DNA from 3 places in the Lysinibacillus sp. S1 genome. Region 2 is predicted to be linked to each of the others. Evidence: a T-box and tRNA genes for the amino acid it is inferred to sense, from the RefSeq annotation. Region 2 holds a T-box; the other regions hold tRNA genes.
The links. A T-box is a leader RNA that pairs with one kind of tRNA and senses whether it is charged. The one in region 2 lies ahead of ileS (isoleucine--tRNA ligase), so its partner is inferred to be a tRNA-Ile.
Positions count from the first base shown of each region.

Region 1: it has a tRNA-Ile gene. The T-box ahead of ileS (isoleucine--tRNA ligase) is inferred to sense a tRNA for this amino acid. The anticodon was not compared.
Region 3: it has a tRNA-Ile gene. The T-box ahead of ileS (isoleucine--tRNA ligase) is inferred to sense a tRNA for this amino acid. The anticodon was not compared.

Region 1 is NZ_CP173154.1:2,471,223-2,475,752, reverse strand. Features, by position in the region: rRNA gene ACHZEU_RS12355 (23S ribosomal RNA) at 1-52, shown strand, start outside; rRNA gene rrf (5S ribosomal RNA) at 120-235, shown strand; tRNA gene ACHZEU_RS12345 (tRNA-Val) at 247-322, shown strand; tRNA gene ACHZEU_RS12340 (tRNA-Asp) at 327-402, shown strand; tRNA gene ACHZEU_RS12335 (tRNA-Thr) at 411-486, shown strand; tRNA gene ACHZEU_RS12330 (tRNA-Tyr) at 494-577, shown strand; tRNA gene ACHZEU_RS12325 (tRNA-Trp) at 582-655, shown strand; tRNA gene ACHZEU_RS12320 (tRNA-His) at 704-779, shown strand; tRNA gene ACHZEU_RS12315 (tRNA-Gln) at 789-863, shown strand; tRNA gene ACHZEU_RS12310 (tRNA-Lys) at 877-949, shown strand; tRNA gene ACHZEU_RS12305 (tRNA-Arg) at 968-1,044, shown strand; tRNA gene ACHZEU_RS12300 (tRNA-Pro) at 1,060-1,136, shown strand; tRNA gene ACHZEU_RS12295 (tRNA-Ala) at 1,152-1,227, shown strand; tRNA gene ACHZEU_RS12290 (tRNA-Ser) at 1,241-1,333, shown strand; tRNA gene ACHZEU_RS12285 (tRNA-Phe) at 1,340-1,415, shown strand; tRNA gene ACHZEU_RS12280 (tRNA-Gly) at 1,421-1,494, shown strand; tRNA gene ACHZEU_RS12275 (tRNA-Ile) at 1,499-1,572, shown strand; tRNA gene ACHZEU_RS12270 (tRNA-Asn) at 1,579-1,655, shown strand; tRNA gene ACHZEU_RS12265 (tRNA-Glu) at 1,657-1,728, shown strand; gene ACHZEU_RS12260 (nitric oxide synthase oxygenase) at 2,303-3,349, shown strand; gene ACHZEU_RS12255 (hypothetical protein) at 3,399-3,932, shown strand; gene ACHZEU_RS12250 (MFS transporter) at 3,994-4,530, opposite strand, start outside.
Region 2 is NZ_CP173154.1:219,257-223,735, reverse strand. Features, by position in the region: gene ileS (isoleucine--tRNA ligase) at 1-2,988, opposite strand, end outside; T-box leader at 3,050-3,288, opposite strand; gene ACHZEU_RS01155 (DUF3221 domain-containing protein) at 3,481-4,449, opposite strand; gene ACHZEU_RS01150 (sigma-70 family RNA polymerase sigma factor) at 4,442-4,479, opposite strand, start outside.
Region 3 is NZ_CP173154.1:3,809,258-3,813,787, reverse strand. Features, by position in the region: gene nadA (quinolinate synthase NadA) at 1-1,000, shown strand, start outside; gene ACHZEU_RS19045 (VOC family protein) at 1,166-1,582, shown strand; tRNA gene ACHZEU_RS19040 (tRNA-Glu) at 1,642-1,713, opposite strand; tRNA gene ACHZEU_RS19035 (tRNA-Ser) at 1,716-1,806, opposite strand; tRNA gene ACHZEU_RS19030 (tRNA-Asn) at 1,817-1,893, opposite strand; tRNA gene ACHZEU_RS19025 (tRNA-Ile) at 1,898-1,974, opposite strand; tRNA gene ACHZEU_RS19020 (tRNA-Gly) at 1,976-2,049, opposite strand; tRNA gene ACHZEU_RS19015 (tRNA-Phe) at 2,055-2,130, opposite strand; tRNA gene ACHZEU_RS19010 (tRNA-Asp) at 2,190-2,265, opposite strand; tRNA gene ACHZEU_RS19005 (tRNA-Met) at 2,269-2,343, opposite strand; tRNA gene ACHZEU_RS19000 (tRNA-Ser) at 2,397-2,489, opposite strand; tRNA gene ACHZEU_RS18995 (tRNA-Ile) at 2,505-2,581, opposite strand; tRNA gene ACHZEU_RS18990 (tRNA-Met) at 2,589-2,662, opposite strand; tRNA gene ACHZEU_RS18985 (tRNA-Ala) at 2,691-2,766, opposite strand; tRNA gene ACHZEU_RS18980 (tRNA-Pro) at 2,783-2,859, opposite strand; tRNA gene ACHZEU_RS18975 (tRNA-Arg) at 2,869-2,945, opposite strand; tRNA gene ACHZEU_RS18970 (tRNA-Leu) at 2,954-3,042, opposite strand; tRNA gene ACHZEU_RS18965 (tRNA-Gly) at 3,048-3,122, opposite strand; tRNA gene ACHZEU_RS18960 (tRNA-Leu) at 3,159-3,243, opposite strand; tRNA gene ACHZEU_RS18955 (tRNA-Lys) at 3,261-3,336, opposite strand; tRNA gene ACHZEU_RS18950 (tRNA-Thr) at 3,344-3,419, opposite strand; tRNA gene ACHZEU_RS18945 (tRNA-Val) at 3,423-3,498, opposite strand; rRNA gene rrf (5S ribosomal RNA) at 3,509-3,624, opposite strand; rRNA gene ACHZEU_RS18935 (23S ribosomal RNA) at 3,735-4,530, opposite strand, start outside.

The sequences.
Region 1 (4,530 bases), 2.3 Mb from region 2:
GTGTGGTGACACATGGAGCTGACGAATACTAATCGATCGAGGACTTAACCAAAAAAGTTTGAAACATTCAATGTATCGTTTATCTAGTTTTGAAAGAATAAGTCTTTCAGCTGAATAAGTGAAGTGATGATGGCAAAGAGGTCACACCCGTTCCCATACCGAACACGGAAGTTAAGCTCTTTAGCGCCGATGGTAGTTGGGGGCTTCCCCCTGTGAGAGTAGGACGTCGCTTCGCTTATTTTTTGTGGAGGATTAGCTCAGCTGGGAGAGCACCTGCCTTACAAGCAGGGGGTCGGCGGTTCGAGCCCGTCATCCTCCACCATTTTGGTCCCGTGGTGTAGCGGTTAACATGCCTGCCTGTCACGCAGGAGATCGCCGGTTCGATCCCGGTCGGGACCGCCATTATTATTGCCGGTGTAGCTCAGTTGGTAGAGCAACTGACTTGTAATCAGTAGGTCGTGGGTTCGACTCCTATCGCCGGCACCATTCCCTTGGAGGGGTAGCGAAGTGGCTAAACGCGGCGGACTGTAAATCCGCTCCTTAGGGTTCGGCGGTTCGAATCCGTCCCCCTCCACCATTTTAGGGGCATAGTTCAACGGTAGAATAGAGGTCTCCAAAACCTTTGGTGTGGGTTCGATTCCTACTGCCCCTGCCAGGTATTGAGGTACTCGTTCATAATACAGCTAATATAATCTATATAGTGGCGATTGTGGCGAAGTGGTTAACGCATCGGATTGTGGTTCCGACATTCGTGGGTTCGATTCCCATCAGTCGCCCCATTTTAAAATTGGGGTATAGCCAAGCGGTAAGGCAACGGATTTTGATTCCGTCATGCCTAGGTTCGAATCCTAGTACCCCAGCCATTTTTAATTTCACGAGCCATTAGCTCAGTTGGTAGAGCATCTGACTTTTAATCAGAGGGTCGAAGGTTCGAGTCCTTCATGGCTCATCATTTTTTAATTAACATGCGCCCGTAGCTCAATTGGATAGAGCGTCTGACTACGGATCAGAAGGTTATGGGTTCGACTCCTGTCGGGCGCGCCAATAAAATCATGTTTACGGAATGTAGCTCAGCTTGGTAGAGCACTTGGTTTGGGACCAAGGGGTCGTAGGTTCGAATCCTGTCATTCCGACCATCTTTCATGATAAATGGGGCCTTAGCTCAGCTGGGAGAGCGCCTGCCTTGCACGCAGGAGGTCAGCGGTTCGATCCCGCTAGGCTCCACCATTGTAATATTTTTGGAGGTATACCCAAGTCTGGCTGAAGGGATCGGTCTTGAAAACCGACAGGCGGGTAACACCGCGCGGGGGTTCGAATCCCTCTACCTCCTCCATTTTTCGGGTCAGTAGCTCAGTTGGTAGAGCATTAGATTGAAGCTCTAAGTGTCGGCGGTTCGATTCCGTCCTGACCCACCATTATTGCGGGTGTAGTTTAATGGTAAAACCTCAGCCTTCCAAGCTGATGTCGTGAGTTCGATTCTCATCACCCGCTCCAAAATGGGCCTATAGCTCAGCTGGTTAGAGCGCACGCCTGATAAGCGTGAGGTCGATGGTTCGAGTCCATTTAGGCCCATATTATTCCGAAGTAGCTCAGTTGGTAGTAGCACCTGACTGTTAATCAGGTTGTCGCAGGTTCGAGTCCTGCCTTCGGAGCCACGGCCCGTTGGTCAAGTGGTTAAGACACCGCCCTTTCACGGCGGTAACACGGGTTCGAATCCCGTACGGGTCATCAAGCATGTAGCACAGATGTGTGTTACATGCTTTTTTCTATTCTCCTGTTCTTTAAACGATAAAAGATAATGCAATAGCAGAAAAAGACCTATTTGCAAGGTGAGGGACTGAATTTAATTCCCCTAGCATCTTACTATGGGCATCCTATAAGCCGTTTCACTTACCACGTACACTTCCATGGTCAATACTTTTGTGAAGGCTGCTTGACGACTTCTCTAGTATAGCGATACAGGCGAAATCCTGGCCAGAGAATTTGTGAAACTGGTTCTGCTCTATGCGAAAGCGAAGCAACAGCAGCAAGTAAGTAGCCCAGAACGTATAGCTTTTTCACCATTTACAAAAATTCTATTGATTTCTTTGTTCTACAACCCCCTGAAAAAGGCTACATGACTACTGTAGCCTTTTTATAATAATTAAAATCTTTCTCCCTTACATTCTCTTACGAAAGAGAGTCTATAGAGTAAATATGAACAAACTATTTCATATATAAAATATGTATGTTTTTTCAATTACTATTTTCATGGTGCTTGTTGTTTTGTTCCTCTAATATGAGGATAAGTGGAGGAATCGATATGAATATACAGGAGATACAGCAATTTTTAAGTCTATATCAGACAGAACAAAATGAATCAGAACTTTGGTTAAAGAATAGATTACAGGCAGTTAAGGATGCAGGTAAATATCACCCAACAACAGAGGAGCTAGTTTTTGGCGCACGTGTGGCATGGCGAAATAGCAATAAGTGTATTGGACGTCTGTTTTGGCAGTCACTGCATGTGGTAGATGCACGTGATGTTTTAGATGAAAAGGCTATTTTTCAAAAATTACTAGAACATATTGATTATGCGACAAATCATGGGAAAATTCGTCCAACTATAACAGTGTTTGCTTCAGATAGAGTACGGATTTGGAATCATCAACTAATTCGTTATGCAGGCTATGAAACAGATGCAGGCATTATTGGAGATTCACAGTCCATTAAATTTACAAAAGTGTGTGAGTCGTTAGGATGGAGAGGTAAAGGAACTGATTTTGATGTACTACCACTCGTTATACAGGTAGATAATCGTGCTCCTCAAATGTTTGTAATTCCTGAAGAAAATATAGTAGAGGTCTCAATCCGTCATCCAGAGTCAAACGATGTGGAAAAATTAGGAATGAAGTGGTATGCCGTACCTATTATTTCGAGTATGCGTTTTCAAATGGCTGGAATTGATTTTCAAGCAGCTCCATTTAACGGCTGGTATATGGGAACAGAGATTGGCGCACGAAATTTAGCAGATCATGATCGTTATAATATGTTACCTGCAATTGCAGAGATTTTTAATCTTGATACAACCAAACAAGCGTCTCTTTGGCGTGATCGTGCTTTAGTAGAACTTAATATTGCTGTTCTTCACTCATTTAAAGAAGATGGTGTGAGCATTGTTGATCATCATACAGCAGCTCAGCAGTTTAAATTGTTTGAGGAGGCAGAAAAATCAACAGGAAGAGAAGTTACAGGCAACTGGACATGGTTAATCCCACCACTTTCCCCTGCCACAACTCATATATTCCATAAACCCTATGTAAATATTTATCATACACCAAATTATTTTTATCAAAAACCATGCTATTAGTGTAAAAGAATTGTTTACTTTCGATACTTTTGATGAGAGAGGGCTTACTATGTTAGATCAGCAAATTCCCAATATCCCATGGAGACAATTGACGACACCTTATGGTAGAGGTACAGCCATTCCTAAGCTGATAGAACAGGAGCAATACACACAACTAGCTGAATTAATTGAACATCAAGGTACACTGTGGCAGGTGACACCATGGGTTTTGCTTGTCCTGCTAAAAAAGCTTACTCGTAAAAAATTAGAGGTTGTCTCCTTACAAGAGGTACAGTTATATTTAGCTGTGGCACATGCTATTACCAAGGATTATCTCGACCCAGTCAATACTGTTAAAAATATGCAGGAGCTATTAGACGTCAACTATTTGTGGATAGAAAATGAGGATAATGATGAGCAGGAGTGGGAGAAAGAAACGCCAAAGGGCTATGAGGAGCAAGCTTTTGTAGGCTATTACTATTATAGTTATATGCTTTTACAAGAGGCTGTTCCTATTTTTTCTACTATAACAGCTCATAATAATGAAGCATCAGAATGCCTTGCTGAATTGCTAACATTACTCCGCAACCCGACAATTAAGTAATGTGTAAACACTATAGAAATAGAGCAGATGGAGGAATCAAATCCACCTGCTTTATTTAATTTTAATGCACATATTCATCCTTAGAGGCTCTCATTGAGCAAAAGAAGAGTAACATTGCTACAACGACAAAGAGCCATCCCGCAATATTCCAGCCGCCAAATAAATCATGCAAGTAGCCAAAAAGAATAGGACCAATTGCGGCAAATAAATAACCCAAAGATTGCGCAAAGCCTGATAAATCTGCTGCTTCAAATGCAGTACGAGTCCGGAGAGTGAAGAACATCATTGCTAGGGCGAATGAAGAACCACCTGCTAACCCTAGAAGAACCATCCACAGTACCCCAAGACTTGTCCATTCCATGACAACCCCAACAAAGCCTACTAAATAGAAGGATGTAAACATCAATACAAGTGGGCGTTGAGAAGTCATTTTACCAGCAATAATAGGCACTGCTAAGGCCATTGGTACTTGTGAGAATTGCATGATTGAAAACATCCAGCCAGCTTTATCAGGTGCTAAACCTTGAGCAATATAGATCTCAGGTATCCAAGCTGCTGTTGTGTAGAATAATAAAGATTGTAAACCCATTGCCCCTGT
Region 2 (4,479 bases):
TTCTTGTAATAAAGCTTCGTGCTGCTGAATCATGAAAAGTACCCCTGCACTACCATTAAAGGCAATCGATACATATTGCGCCACTGGTAGCTGCCATTTTTTTCGTGCATCTTGTATTGTACGAATTAATTCTCGTATTTGCCCTTCTTGTAGTAAGCTCTCTGTAAGTTGAACATTCATCAAGACACGGCAAGTGCTATCCTCCGCTAAAATATAATGGTCCTTGACGATTGATTCAGCTATTACATGTTCTCTTAATAATGTTAGCTGTTGACCGTCCATCATGAGATCCACAGTTTCATAATGTTGTAGCCTTTGTTTCTCTTCCTCTGTTAATGCCAACACATACTCTTTTACTTGATGAACCTTTGGACCAAATGCCGCTCCCGCTGTTTTAAAATTCAATTTATAATGCACGCTTTCATAGGCTGAAAAATCATGTGTCCATCTACAAGCTTTGATGTTTAACTCATCTTGAATGAGTTCGCTATAGGCTTGGTAATCCGACAGTTCACCTTTTAGGGCAACAATGAGTTCACTTAAAGGCTGCTTGACCTTTATTCCCTGACTATTGCGAATGCTACGTCCAAGTTCCACAACTGTTAAGACCGTTGCCATTTCTTGTTCAAGCTTCACATCCACTAGTTGATCGTCGAATAGTGGATATTCCTCAAGATGAACACTTTTTCCAGATAGTTGACGGTAGATATCCTCTGCTATAAATGGTGTAAACGGTGCTATTAATTGACAAATGGATGTCAGTGCCTCGTAAAGTGTGCTAAATGCACCTCGTTTATCTGCTGTCATTCCATTTGCCCAAAATCTAGCACGTGAACGACGTATATACCAATTGCTTAACTCTTCCACCAATTGACCAATTTCCCTTGTAGCCTGTGTAAATTGATAATCATCCATAGAGGTTGTGACAAGCTGGATAGTGTGATGTAAGCGGGACAATATCCAATGATCTAGCTGTGAACCGGTACCTGTATTTGTAGCATCATACGTAAAGTTATCGATTTGGGCATACATGTCATAAAATTTAAACGTATTGTCGAGTGTATCCACTAGCTTAGATTTCGCATCTAAGACAATTTTCTTCGAAAAACGCTTTGGATTCCATGGTGAGCTATCAACTAAAAATGCCCAACGTAGAGCATCTGCTCCATACTCCTGGATTAACTCAACAGGCTCTAATGCATTGCCTTTACTTTTGGACATCTTCTGTCCATGCTCATCGAGTACATGCCCTAACGATAGCACATTTTTATAAGGTGGTTTTCCTGTAAACAAGGTCGATACTGCTAATAAGCTATAGAAAAATCCTCGCGTTTGGTCGATGCCCTCAATGACCACATCTGCTGGAAACAGATGATGAAAGTTCGTCACGTCTTCAAAAGGYTAATGCTGTTGGGCAAATGGCATCGAGCCACTGTCAAACCAAACATCGATAACTTCAGGCGTACGTTTCATGTTGCCCTGGCAGACAGGACAGGTAAAGACAATGGCATCTATAAATGGCTTATGCAGCTCTAATTGTTCATTGACAGCTCCTTTGGCTAATTGTTGTAGCGATGCAACACTGTTAGGTGCCTCCTCATGATTGCAATCCTGACAAATCCACACATTGAGTGGTGTTCCCCAATAACGATTACGACTAATATTCCAATCCACTAAGTTTTCTAGGAAGTTGCCAAATCGTCCATCCTTAATATGGCTAGGGTACCATGTCACCTGCTGATTATTTTGTAAAAGCTGCTCTTTTAATGCCGACATTTTGATAAACCAGCTATCTGTTGCATAGTACAATAATGGTGAATCACAGCGCCAGCAATGCGGATAGCTGTGCTCATATTTTTCTTTAGCAAATAAAAGCTCTTTTGCTGCAAGCATTTTAATGATATCGACATCACATTCTTTCACAAATCGTCCAACAAGCTCAGCTACCGCTTCTGTATAACAGCCTTTAAGATCAACTACATTGACAAAGGACAAGCCATGTTGCTGCACCGTTTTATAATCGTCCTCTCCATAAGCAGGTGCTATGTGTACAATTCCTGTTCCACTATGCTCTGTCACATAATCTGCCATGACAATGATATGCCCTTTATCGACGGTTACATAGGAAAATGGTGATAGATAGGAAACACCTGCAAACTCCTGTCCGTCATGCTCACTTAATATTTCTACAGGCTCTGAAAAAACCTTTGATACCAACGATTTGGCTAGTATATAGATGTTGTTTGCATGCCTTACACGGACATATCGAAGAGCAGGATTCATAGCCAAGGCTACATTGGCTGGTAATGTCCAAGGCGTCGTTGTCCAACCTAAGATATATTCGTCTCGATCCTCTAGCTTAAACATTGCAGTAACGGATAAATCCTTAACATCCTTATAGCCCTGTGCCACCTCATGAGAGCTTAAGGAAGTTTGACAGCTAGGGCAATAAGGTGAAACGCGATGTCCTTTGTATAACAGTTTTTCCTTGTGAACATGGCTTAAAATATGCCACACAGATTCAATATAGTCATTACTTAATGTTAGGTAAGGATCATCCATGTCAAGCCAGTAGCCAAGCTGCTCTGTAAAAGTACGCCATTTTTGCTCATAGGTAAAAACGCTCTTCTTACATGCTTGAATAAATTGCTCCACCCCATAGTTCTCAATCTCCTGCTTTCCTGAGATTCCTAATGCCTTTTCTACCCCTAATTCCACAGGCAACCCATGTGTATCCCAACCTGCTTTGCGTTCAACTAAATAGCCTTGCATTGTTTTATAACGTGCCACCACATCTTTTATGGTTCTACCAAATGCATGGCCAACATGTGGTAAACCATTCGCTGTTGGGGGTCCCTCATAAAATACAAAGGGCTGCTGTTCAGCACGATTACTTACGGATTTGGCGAAGGTCCCTTCTTGCGCCCATAATGTACGAATCCTTGTTTCTCGTTCAACCGTTGTTTCTTTCTTTTGTACTTTCTGCATATTAGTTCCTCCTATACAAGCAAATTTGTATAAAAGGCATACAAAAAACCCCGTCCCAAGGAAAAGGGACGGGGTTAACCGCGAATACCACCCTAATTCTATTGACACGATGGCCAATAGCACTCAGCAACGTACAATCATACGTGTTCTTTTTAACGGTAGACACCCGGATTAGCTTACTCCATTCAGCTAATCTTCTCAGAGAGGATTTTCATGTAACACCTGCACACCGACTTCCACCAAATGTCGGCTCTCTGTAGAACAAAATGAAACACTACTCTTTCTCATCAACGAATTTGTATGCTTTTATTGTCCTTCATCTTAGCAAATTACCAATTGTCTGTCAACGGTGGACAATCTTAAAAAATTTCGTTGAGACAAGTGGCAATACTTTAATGGAGATCAGCATATTGTGGCTGTTGAATGGTTTGAATCAAAAAGCTCTTCAGCAATGTTTTACTATTGAATAGCACGAGAATGTCTAGCTTCTTGTTAGTGAGATTCCTTTACTATTTTCATTTCTACGATATCCTTATAATCAATGAATGGCTGAGCGTCATCGTTCCCAATCGACTGTCTATATTGAACTTCTACTCGATCACCAACTGATAGTGTTTGCGGGACATCCACTAGAGGGAACCATGTACCATTACTATGTTTTTGCACTAATTCATCGACAGATTTTTGCCCAACCTCGCTAGCCAAGACGCCTGAGACAACTAAAAATTCATGTTCCTTGATCGCTAAGACCGTTCCACTTCTGATGAGCTTCATTTGGCTGTCCTTTTCAGGGATTTTATATTTTTCTCGTAAGGAAGCAATGTCTTTATGATAATGTTGTTCTAAATAATTCATGGCTTCTTGCTCGACAAGCCATGTACGAATGGGATTACTTACATCCTTATAATCGGCTTGGCTTGCCTCCCATAACAAGTCAAATGTAGCCATTTTATAGGCAATTGGCTTGCCATAGTTCTCTATAAACCCTTCGTTTGTGACTTGCAACATTTGCAGAAGCTTATCATAAGTTGGCCGAGTATCATCCTCATAGCTCCACTCTTCCATGAACTGTTCGAGTGTCTTATCTATTTGCTCTTGTGTAGGTACTAGTTTTTTCGATTGCGCATAAGCAAAGGTCGATTCAAAATATAAAAAATTATCAAAGCTTGCCTTATATAAACGATTCTTTCCGTTCATAAAAGAATCAAGTTGTAAATATAGCTCTAAAATCCGCTCATCTAATACGGGTGGAATAGTAGAAGCTTGCTGTTGTTGTTCATTATATTGCTGATATATAAACAGCCCTATGCAGACACTTAAAATCATAGCCAAAACACCATATGGCCAGCGTTTTGCAGATTTTTTTTCTTGGCGTTGCTGTAAATGCTGAACCACATTTGTCATCACACGCTTTTTACTTTCTGATAAATCCCTTACTACGCGTGCATCCATTTTACTCATGCAGGAGCACCTCCCATTCAACATGCTGTA
Region 3 (4,530 bases), 1.1 Mb from region 2:
ATTAGGTCCTAAATTATTTATTCCTGGCCACCATTATCAAAAAGATGAAGTCATTCAATTTGCAGATGCAACTGGGGATTCTTTACAGTTAGCTCAATTATCCGCAGCAAATAAGGAAGCTGAACACATCGTATTTTGCGGTGTACATTTTATGGCAGAAACTGCTGATATGCTGACAACGAAACAGCAACATGTCTATTTACCAGATATGCGCGCTGGTTGTTCAATGGCTGATATGGCTGATATTTATCAAACTGAACAAGCATGGCCAATTCTTCAAGAACTCTTTGGTGATACGATTATTCCTCTAACCTATGTTAACTCAACTGCGGCTATTAAAGCCTTTACTGGAAGACATGGTGGTGCTTGTGTCACTTCATCGAATGCAAAGGAACTTGTTCAATGGGCTTTTACCCAAAAACAGCGTATCTTCTTTTTACCTGACCAACATTTAGGAAGAAATACTGCCTATGATTTAGGTATACCTCTTGAAAATATGGCTGTTTGGAATCCGCATAAGAACTTGCTCGAAACAAAAGAGCCACTTGAAAATATCCAGGTTATTCTTTGGAAGGGTCACTGCTCTGTGCACGAAGGTTTTACTGTTCAACATACAGAGGTTATTCGCAAAGAACACCCGACTATGAGGATAATTGTTCACCCTGAGTGCAGCCGTGAAGTGGTTGCAGCGGCTGATGATGCAGGCTCCACAAAATACATTATTGATACAATCAATCGAGCTCCAAGCGGATCTGCATGGGCAATTGGAACAGAAATGAACCTTGTCAATCGCATTATTAAGCAGCATCCTGATAAACATATTGTCTCCTTAAACGAAAACTTTTGTCCTTGTTTAACAATGAATCGAATTGACCTTCCACATTTGTTATGGAGCTTAGAAAATATTGAGCAAGGTCAACCTCATAACCGTATACAAGTAGATGAACATACTACCGCTGAAGCACTTAGTTCACTTGAAAGAATGCTAGCCAGAGGATAAATAGTTAAAACTTTTTAAACAGAAAGGTTGAAGATATAACCTTTCTGTTTTTGTTGACATAACGCCTACTTCTAATAGTGCTAATGGCTTCCATTTGCGCCCCGCTTTGCTATAATTGACACGACTTTATGCTCCATGATACTGTCAATTTGGAGGTGATACTAAATGGCTTTTCAATCGAAAAATATCTTTATCAATTTACCAGTAAAAGATCTAAACAAATCTATCAGTTTTTTTAAGGAATTAGGTTTTGAGTTCAATCAACAATTCAGTGATGAAACAACAGCCTCAATGATTATTAGCGAAAATATCTTCGTATTAATAATGGTTGAAGAACGATTTAAAGGATTTAGTAAAAAAGAAGTTACAGATACTACTACTTCTGCAGAAGCAATCTTATGTCTCTCTGCTGAAAACCGAGAACAAGTAGATCAATTAGTGAATAAGGCACTTGCCTCTGGTGGTAAACCTTATAGTGAACCACAAGATCACGGATTTATGTATGGTTGGGGTTTTCAAGATGTAGATGGGCATATCTGGGAAGTAGTTTATATGGATGAAAATGCATTGAATCAAGAGTAAATTTTGTATCTATGAATATCAAAAAACAGTAGATGCAATTGCATCTACTGTTTTTAGTATGACCCGTACGGGATTCGAACCCGTGTTACCGCCGTGAAAGGGCGGTGTCTTAACCACTTGACCAACGGGCCCATGGCGGAGAAGGAGGGATTTGAACCCTCGCGCCGGTTACCCGACCTACACCCTTAGCAGGGGCGCCTCTTCAGCCTCTTGAGTACTTCCCCAAAATAAAAATGGCTCCGAAGGCAGGACTCGAACCTGCGACAACCTGATTAACAGTCAGGTGCTACTACCAACTGAGCTACTTCGGAATAATGGTGGGCCTAAATGGACTCGAACCATCGACCTCACGCTTATCAGGCGTGCGCTCTAACCAGCTGAGCTATAGGCCCTTGGAGCGGGTGATGGGAATCGAACCCACGACATCAGCTTGGAAGGCTGAGGTTTTACCATTAAACTACACCCGCATAAATGGTGGGTCAGGACGGAATCGAACCGCCGACACTTAGAGCTTCAATCTAATGCTCTACCAACTGAGCTACTGACCCATTTCGTCCATGCTAAGCTTGCTCACTTTTTTGCTTCTCATGACTTTTATCTTTAAAAATGGCGGTCCCGACCGGGATCGAACCGGCGATCTCCTGCGTGACAGGCAGGCATGTTAACCGCTACACCACGGGACCTTTTGGTTGCGGGGGCCGGATTTGAACCAACGACCTTCGGGTTATGAGCCCGACGAGCTACCACTGCTCCACCCCGCGATAATTTTATGTTGTTTCGAGTTTTTAAAGCACCATTTATAAAAATTTAAAACTGGAGGAGGTAGAGGGATTCGAACCCCCGCGCGGTGTTACCCGCCTGTCGGTTTTCAAGACCGATCCCTTCAGCCAGACTTGGGTATACCTCCGTTACAATATATAAATGGTGGACCTTGCAGGACTCGAACCTGCGACCGGACGGTTATGAGCCGTCTGCTCTAACCAACTGAGCTAAAGGTCCTTTAAGATGGCGGCAGAGGGGATCGAACCCCCGACCTTACGGGTATGAACCGTACGCTCTAGCCAGCTGAGCTACGCCGCCAGGATCTTTATACTGGTTAATTTACTTATGGTGGAGCCTAGCGGGATCGAACCGCTGACCTCCTGCGTGCAAGGCAGGCGCTCTCCCAGCTGAGCTAAGGCCCCATAATCTTTTTGGAAATGGTCGGGAAGACAGGATTCGAACCTGCGACCCCTTGGTCCCAAACCAAGTGCTCTACCAAGCTGAGCTACTTCCCGTTGTTCTTTTGGCGCGCCCGACAGGAGTCGAACCCATAACCTTCTGATCCGTAGTCAGACGCTCTATCCAATTGAGCTACGGGCGCATTTAAAATGGTGCCGAGGACCGGAATCGAACCGGTACGGTAGTCACCTACCGCAGGATTTTAAGTCCTGTGCGTCTGCCAGTTCCGCCACCCCGGCACATTTGGAGCGGAAGACGAGGTTCGAACTCGCGACCCCCACCTTGGCAAGGTGGTGTTCTACCACTGAACTACTTCCGCATGTGCATAAGCTTTTTTATCTGGCAATGAAAATAATGGTGCGGGTGAAGGGAGTCGAACCCCCACGCCTTGCGGCGCTAGATCCTAAGTCTAGTGCGTCTGCCAATTCCGCCACACCCGCTTATTATTATTTATAAATGGTGAGCCATGAAGGACTCGAACCTTCGACCCTCTGATTAAAAGTCAGATGCTCTACCAACTGAGCTAATGGCTCGAAAAAATGGTGCCGGCTATAGGAATCGAACCCACGACCTACTGATTACAAGTCAGTTGCTCTACCTGCTGAGCTAAACCGGCATATGGTGGAGGATGACGGGCTCGAACCGCCGACCCTCTGCTTGTAAGGCAGATGCTCTCCCAGCTGAGCTAATCCTCCTGGGTATTATGCCTAGCGACGTCCTACTCTCACAGGGGGAAGCCCCCAACTACCATCGGCGCTAAAGAGCTTAACTTCCGTGTTCGGTATGGGAACGGGTGTGACCACTTTGCCATCAGCAGAAGCCTATTGTTAAGCTTCCATACACTTCGTACTAATGTATCTAAAAGCTCTCTTTATAGAAAGAGTTGTTCTTTCAAAACTGGATAAACGGCGCATTGAATGTTTCAAACTTTTTGGTTAAGTCCTCGATCGATTAGTATTCGTCAGCTCCATGTGTCACCACACTTCCACCTCGAACCTATCTACCTCATCGTCTTTGAGGGATCTTACTTACTTGCGTAATGGGAAATCTCATCTTGAGGGGGGCTTCATGCTTAGATGCTTTCAGCACTTATCCCGTCCACACATAGCTACCCAGCGATGCCTTTGGCAAGACAACTGGTACACCAGCGGTGTGTCCATCCCGGTCCTCTCGTACTAAGGACAGCTCCTCTCAAATTTCCTACGCCCACGACGGATAGGGACCGAACTGTCTCACGACGTTCTGAACCCAGCTCGCGTACCGCTTTAATGGGCGAACAGCCCAACCCTTGGGACCGACTACAGCCCCAGGATGCGATGAGCCGACATCGAGGTGCCAAACCTCCCCGTCGATGTGGACTCTTGGGGGAGATAAGCCTGTTATCCCCGGGGTAGCTTTTATCCGTTGAGCGATGGCCCTTCCATGCGGAACCACCGGATCACTAAGCCCGTCTTTCGACCCTGCTCGACTTGTAGGTCTCGCAGTCAAGCTCCCTTGTGCCTTTACACTCTACGAATGATTTCCAACCATTCTGAGGGAACCTTTGGGCGCCTCCGTTACCTTTTAGGAGGCGACCGCCCCAGTCAAACTGTCCGCCTGACACTGTCTCCTGCCCCGCTAAGGGGCATGGGTTAGAATTTCAATACAACCAGGGTAGTATCCCACCGACGCCTCCTTCGAAGCTGGCGCTCCGAGATCTCTGGCTCCTACCTATCCTGTACAAGTTG